DNA from 2 places in the Candidatus Merdisoma sp. HCP28S3_D10 genome. Region 2 is predicted to be linked to the other one. Evidence: a T-box and tRNA genes for the amino acid it is inferred to sense, from the RefSeq annotation. Region 2 holds a T-box; the other holds one or more tRNA genes.
The links. A T-box is a leader RNA that pairs with one kind of tRNA and senses whether it is charged. The one in region 2 lies ahead of metG (methionine--tRNA ligase), so its partner is inferred to be a tRNA-Met.
Positions count from the first base shown of each region.

Region 1: it has a tRNA-Met gene. The T-box ahead of metG (methionine--tRNA ligase) is inferred to sense a tRNA for this amino acid. The anticodon was not compared.

Region 1 covers NZ_JBQHTG010000004.1:70,925-74,332, reverse strand. The annotation lists gene thrS (threonine--tRNA ligase) at 1-949, shown strand, start outside; gene nudC (NAD(+) diphosphatase) at 1,015-1,857, shown strand; tRNA gene ACTNCH_RS10710 (tRNA-Val) at 2,006-2,078, shown strand; tRNA gene ACTNCH_RS10705 (tRNA-Met) at 2,084-2,157, shown strand; gene ACTNCH_RS10700 (DNA-deoxyinosine glycosylase) at 2,278-2,769, shown strand; gene ispF (2-C-methyl-D-erythritol 2,4-cyclodiphosphate synthase) at 2,842-3,384, shown strand.
Region 2 covers NZ_JBQHTG010000006.1:34,417-37,824, forward strand. The annotation lists gene metG (methionine--tRNA ligase) at 1-1,494, opposite strand, end outside; T-box leader at 1,555-1,811, opposite strand; gene ACTNCH_RS12325 (50S ribosomal protein L25) at 2,070-2,663, shown strand; gene ACTNCH_RS12330 (spore maturation protein) at 2,726-3,250, opposite strand; gene ACTNCH_RS12335 (nucleoside recognition domain-containing protein) at 3,267-3,408, opposite strand, start outside.

The DNA.
Region 1 (3,408 bases), on a different contig from region 2:
CATCGACGGCGAGGACTACGCGATCAAACCGATGAACTGTCCGGGCGGCGTTCTGGTTTATGCGGCAGAGCCCCGTTCCTACCGTGACCTGCCCCTGCGTGTGGGCGAGCTGGGTCTGGTACACCGTCATGAGAAATCCGGCCAGCTTCACGGTCTCATGCGTGTGCGCTGCTTTACACAGGACGACGCACATATCTTCATGACGCCGGAGCAGATTAAGGACGAGATCAAGGGTGTAGTGGCTCTGATCAACGATACCTATTCCATGTTTGGATTCAAATATCATGTGGAGCTGTCCACACGTCCCGAGGATTCCATGGGAAGCGACGAGGACTGGGAGGTAGCTACCGCAGGTCTTCGCGACGCTCTGGACGAGCTGGGTATGCCTTATGTGGTAAATGAGGGCGACGGCGCATTCTACGGTCCGAAGATTGACTTCCATCTGGTAGACTGCATTGGCCGTACCTGGCAGTGCGGAACCATTCAGCTGGACTTCCAGCTGCCCCAGCGTTTTGAACTGGAGTACGTGGGAGCAGACGGCGAGAAGCACCGCCCGATCATGATCCATCGCGTGGTATTCGGTTCCATCGAGCGTTTCATCGGTATCCTGATCGAGCATTTTGCAGGCGCGTTCCCCACCTGGCTGGCTCCGGTTCAGGTACGTGTGCTGCCGATTTCCGACAAGTATATGGATTACGCAGAGCAGGTAAAGATGTCTCTGGATGAGGCCGGTATCCGCACCGAGCTTGATAAGCGCGCGGAGAAGATTGGCTACAAGATCCGTGAGGCACAGACCGCGAAGATTCCGTATATGCTGGTTGTAGGCCAGAAGGAAGAGGAAGACGGCACTGTTTCCGTCAGAAGCCGCGAGGCAGGCGATCAGGGAGCAAAGGCGCTGGACGCATTCATTGCAGACGTAACAAAAGAGATCGAGACAAAGGGCAGATAAGCCACGAAAACAGATTCCCCAGCCGGAGGGTACACTTCCGGCTGGGTTTTTTAAAGGAGTTACCGATGATACAGGATATCGCACCGCATTGTTATCATAACGAATACCGTCCTACAGAGCCGGACGGGAATAGCTATCTTATGTATTTTGAGAAGCATAACGCTCTGGCAGACTGGGAGGGAGAGAATATTGAATTTCCCAGATTCCGGGACTTTCCAGAGGTAAAACAGGAACTTTCGGAAAACATTATTTATCTGTTTACCATTGATGAACAGCGATTTTATCTGGCAAAGGAGCTGGAGTTGCCGGAGCGCAGGAACTTCCGTCTGGAAAGCAGCCGCAGATTCCGGGACGCCCGTCCCCAGTGGCTGTCCTTTGCGGGAATCACCGGCTATCAGCTGTGGCACTGGTATGATACCCGGAAGTTTTGCGGACACTGCGGCTGTCCTATGGTGCACGACACAAAGGAACGTATGATGCGCTGTCCGGATTGCGGCCAGATGGAATATCCGAAGATTTCCCCGGCAGTAATTGTGGGAGTTCTCCACAAGGATAAGCTTCTGATGTCCAAATACGCAGGACGGGACAGTATTACCTATTACGCTCTGATTGCAGGCTTTACGGAGATTGGAGAGACCATCGAGGAGACCATCCGGCGGGAGGTCATGGAGGAAGTGGGCCTGAAGGTGAAAAATATTCGTTATTATAAGAGCCAGCCCTGGTCCTTCTCTGAGACGGTGCTCATGGGCTTTTTTGTAGATCTGGACGGAGACGATGAAACCATTACCCTGGATACAGAGGAGCTGGCCACAGCGGAATGGTTTACCCGCGAGAAAGCCAAGCCCCAGCCCCTGAATATCAGTCTGACCAGCGAAATGATCTGGCAGTTTAAAAATGGAAAGGTCTGAAAACCCCTGTATTTATGCAAGTTTTGTCGTTTTTTTAAATAAAATGAAAAATTTGAAAAAAAGTTGAAAAAAGTGCTTGACTTTTTCTGCGTATAAGGTTATACTAAGCAAGTCGGTTGGGACAGCAAGTCAAAACCGAGAACGAAATGGGATCTTAGCTCAGCTGGGAGAGCATCTGCCTTACAAGCAGAGGGTCATAGGTTCGAGCCCTATAGGTCCCATTTATGGCGAGGTAGCTCAGTTGGCTAGAGCATGCGGTTCATACCCGCAGTGTCGGGGGTTCAAATCCCTTCCTCGCTACTAAGATTCAAGCTCAAAGGCATTTGCCTTTGGGCTTTTTGTTTGCTTTTGAAAATTGTTTTGGAGCATAGATATACGGAAACTTTGATTGAGAGAAAAGATGGAAACGGGGTGAACGATATGGAACAGGTACAGCACGAGATACCGCCGCTTTTTAATGAACATTCCAAAATATTGATTCTGGGCAGCTTTCCGTCGGTGAAATCAAGAGAAGGCCATTTCTTTTACAACCACCCCCAGAATCGCTTCTGGCGGGTACTGTCGGCCGAGATGGGGCAGGAAACGCCGCAGAGCATACCGGAGAAGCGGGAGTTCCTCCTGCAAAATGGCATTGCCCTCTGGGACGTGATTGCCAGCTGTGAGATTGAAGGATCCAGCGACAGCAGCATTCGAAATGTGGTGCCCAATGATATCCGGCCCATTCTGGAGGCGGCGGATATCCGGCAGATCTATGTGAACGGCGGTACGGCGGAGAAGCTTTACAAGAAATATATTTTTTCGGTGACCGGACGGGCAGCGGTGCGCTTACCCTCCACCAGCCCGGCCAACGCGGCCTGCTCACTGGAAAAACTGATCGAACAGTGGAAAGTGATTGGGCTATACTTATCTTAATTTTTGCGATATAATGAGCGCAGGAAAATGAAAAAATAACAGGGAAGAGTTCCCTGAAGAAAGAGGTATAACATGCGGGTAGGAATGGGATATGACGTACACAGACTGGTGGAGGAGCGAAAGCTGATCTTAGGCGGCGTGGAGATTCCCTATGAAAAGGGGCTTCTCGGTCACTCCGACGCAGACGTATTGCTGCATGCGATTATGGACGCGCTTCTGGGAGCGGCGGCGCTGGGCGATATTGGAAAGCATTTCCCGGATACGGATCCGGCTTATAAGGGAATCTCCAGCATCCGGCTTCTGGAGCATGTGGGAAGGCTTCTGGAGGAGCATAATTATGTGGTGGGGAATATCGACGCCACCATCATTGCCCAGCGGCCGAAAATGGCCCCCCATATTCCGAAGATGCGCGCCAATGTGGCGAAGGCACTCGGAATCGAAGAGAGTCAGATTAACATTAAGGCGACCACTGAGGAGGGGCTGGGCTTTACCGGCACCGGCGAGGGTATTTCCTCCCAGGCTATCTGCGCACTGATTCCGGTGGCAAATTACGCCTACGAGGACGTCATGCAGCCCCAGAGAGAGTGCCCGGGCTGCGGCGGCTGTCAGAAATAAAAGAGTAACAGAGAAAAATATCTA
Region 2 (3,408 bases):
CTTATTGCCGGACTGATAGAGGCCGAACATATTCATTACCTCAAGGGACCGCTTTCTTGCGCCCAGCTGTGCCAGAATCTTCTCTGCGGTCTCCGGCATAAACGGCTCCAGCAGGCTTGCGCCGATACTGATACTCTCCACCAGGTTGTAGAGAACAGTTGCCAGACGATCCTTTCTGTTCTCGTCCTTGGCCAGCGCCCAGGGCATTGTCTCGTCGATGTATTTGTTGCAGCGCTTGAACAGGTTGAAGATCTCAGTCATAGCGTCAGCCACACGCAGCTCGTCCATCTTTGCGGAAGCCTTCTCTGCAGCGCTGACAGCGGCCTCGCGGAGCTCACGGTCCACCGGCTCGATCACGCCTGCATTATTTACCACGCCGTCAAAATACTTGTTGGACATGGATACGGTACGGTTTACCAGATTGCCCAGGGTGTTGGCCAAATCGGAATTCATACGCTCCACCATCAGCTCCCAGGTAATCACGCCGTCGTTATCAAAGGGCATTTCATGAAGCACAAAGTAGCGGACTGCGTCCACACCGAACATCTCCACCAGATCGTCTGCGTAGAGCACATTTCCCTTAGACTTGCTCATTTTTCCGTCGCCCTGTAAGAGCCAGGGATGGCCAAATACCTGCTTCGGCAGCGGAAGATCCAGCGCCATCAGGAAAATCGGCCAGTAAATGGTATGGAAACGGATAATATCCTTACCAATCAGATGCAGATCGGCCGGCCACTCCTTCTTAAACAGATCACTGGATTCTCCGTCACACTCATAGCCGATACCGGTAATATAGTTTGTCAGCGCGTCCAGCCATACATATACCACATGCTTCGGGTCAAAATCTACCGGAATGCCCCACTTGAAGGAGGTACGGGATACACACAGATCCTGCAGGCCCGGAAGCAGGAAGTTGTTCATCATCTCATTCTTTCTGGAAACCGGCTGAATGAATTCCGGATGCTTGTTGATGTGGTCAATCAGACGATCCGCGTATTTACTCATACGGAAGAAATAAGCCTCCTCCTTAGCCGGCTGAACCTCACGGCCGCAGTCCGGACACTTACCGTCTACCAGCTGGGACTGGGTCCAGAAGGACTCGCAGGGAGTACAGTACATTCCTTCATACGCTCCCTTGTAGATGTCGCCCTGATCGTACAGCTTCTTAAAGATCTTCTGTACCTGCTTTTCATGGTAATCATCTGTGGTGCGGATAAATTTATCATAGGAGGTGTTCATCAGATCCCAGATACGCTTAATCTCACCGGATACATTGTCTACAAATTCCTTCGGCGTTACGCCTGCCTCTTCTGCTTTCAGCTCGATCTTCTGACCGTGCTCGTCGGTTCCGGTCTGGAAAAATACGTCGTAGCCCTGCAGTCTCCGGAAACGGGCGATAGCGTCCGCCAGCACGACCTCATAGGTGTTGCCGATGTGGGGCTTGCCTGACGTGTAGGCAATAGCCGTAGTCATATAAAATTTTTTCTTGTCCATTTTTTACCTCTCTTTTCTATGCAAACGAAAGATCAAAAAATCCCCGTCTTCCTCAATACCAAAGAAGACGGGGCTGATTCCCGTGTTACCACTTCCATTCGCCTGTTCCTCACGAAACAGACCTCTGCGGGTACCTGCATACCCTGACGCTGTAACGGGCGCACCCTTCACGGCTTATCGCAGCAGTCTTATCCGACACCTGCGTTCATCCGTGCCGCTCAGAAACCATCTTCAGCCCTTTTGTCTTTATCCCTCTCAGCACCGGGAATTCTCTGTAAAAGACGCATACAGCCTACTCTTTTCTTCATAGCGTTTGCATTTTTAACTGATATAAAAGAAGCGTAACACAGGATAATTTTTTTGTCAAGTTTCCTGCTGCCTGGAAAGAGCCTTCTTAAAATTTTCAGTTTTTTACGGGTTTTTCTCCGCTATTTTTGTGAAAAATTACTCTTTCACTTTTCAAAATCAGTGCTATAATAAGCACCGTAAAGTAAATATAGAACCACTTAACAATACCTGTTTGCAACACAAAGTGGAAGGCTGCTAAGCGATTCAGATTTTGGAGGAAAAGATAAATGAATACTTTAAAAGCTGAAAAAAGAGACATGTTGACGAAAGCCAAGAAACTTAGACGTGAAGGTTATGTTACCGGCAATATCTACGGCCGCGAGATGAAGGAATCCATTCCCCTTCAGATTACCAAGGCAGACGCTGAGAAAATCTTAAGATCCGAAGGAAAAGGAAGCCAGGTAATGCTGGAGGTCGCAGGCGAGACCTACGACGCGCTGATTAAGGAGATCGATTATGATTCCTTAAGAGGACAGCTTCTGGAGATTGATTTCCAGGCACTGGTAAGCAATGAAAAGGTTCATTCCGTAGCTGAGGTAATTCTGCTTGGTCAGGACGATGTCCAGGCCGGCGTGGTACAGCAAATGCTTCAGGAAGTTACCTACAAGGCACTGCCCGCAGATCTGGTTGACAAGATTAAAGTTGATGTCAGTCACATGAAGGTCGGCGAAACACTGAAGGTAAAGGATCTGGATATCGCGAAGAATCCTGCCATCGACCTGCATACTTCTCCGGACGCTACCGTCGCTACCGTCATTGAGGTACACAATCCTGCGGTAGAGGAAGACGCTGACACCGAGGGTGAAGCCACAGAGGCATAAGCAGACATTAGATAGGATAGAGGAAGCCTGTTCTGTTTCGGAACAGGCTTCTTTTTGTCCCTTTATACCGATACCAGCTTCCCGGCCAGCCACAGGCTGGCGGCGATTCCCACCGCCGTAGCCAGCAGCGCGCCCGGCAGCGTGTAACGGGTTTTCTTTACTTTTGCCGTCAGAAAATAGATACTCATGGTATAGAAAATCGTCTCTGTACACCCCATCATAATCGACGCCGCCAGCCCCACGTAGGAATCTGTCCCATATTCCCGGAAAAGATCCAGCGCCAGACCCGTAGCTGCCGAAGAGGAGAACATCCGGACAATGGCTAGGGGCAGAAGCTCCGATGGGACATGAATCCCTTCTGTCGCCCGCCCCAGGGCTTCCGCCAGGAAATCCAGAAAGCCGGAGGCCCGAAGGACGCCCACGGCTGTCATAAGCCCCACCAGCGTCGGCAGAATCTGCACCACCGTCCTAAGCCCCTCCTTCGCCCCTTTTACAAAGTCGTCATACACCGGTCTTCTGGCAATCACCCCCTCTGTCACCACATAAAAAATCAGGAGCGGCACCATCAGATCCGACAGATACAGCATGATTCCTGTCACCCCTTCACCTCCTGTCCATCAGCTTGCAAAATCCTACCGCCACCGCTGCGCCAAGAAGGGTCGCCAGCAGGGACGGCGCCAGAATGGCCGCCGGATTCACACTGCCGTATTGGCTCCGATAAGCGATGATATTCACCGGAATCAGC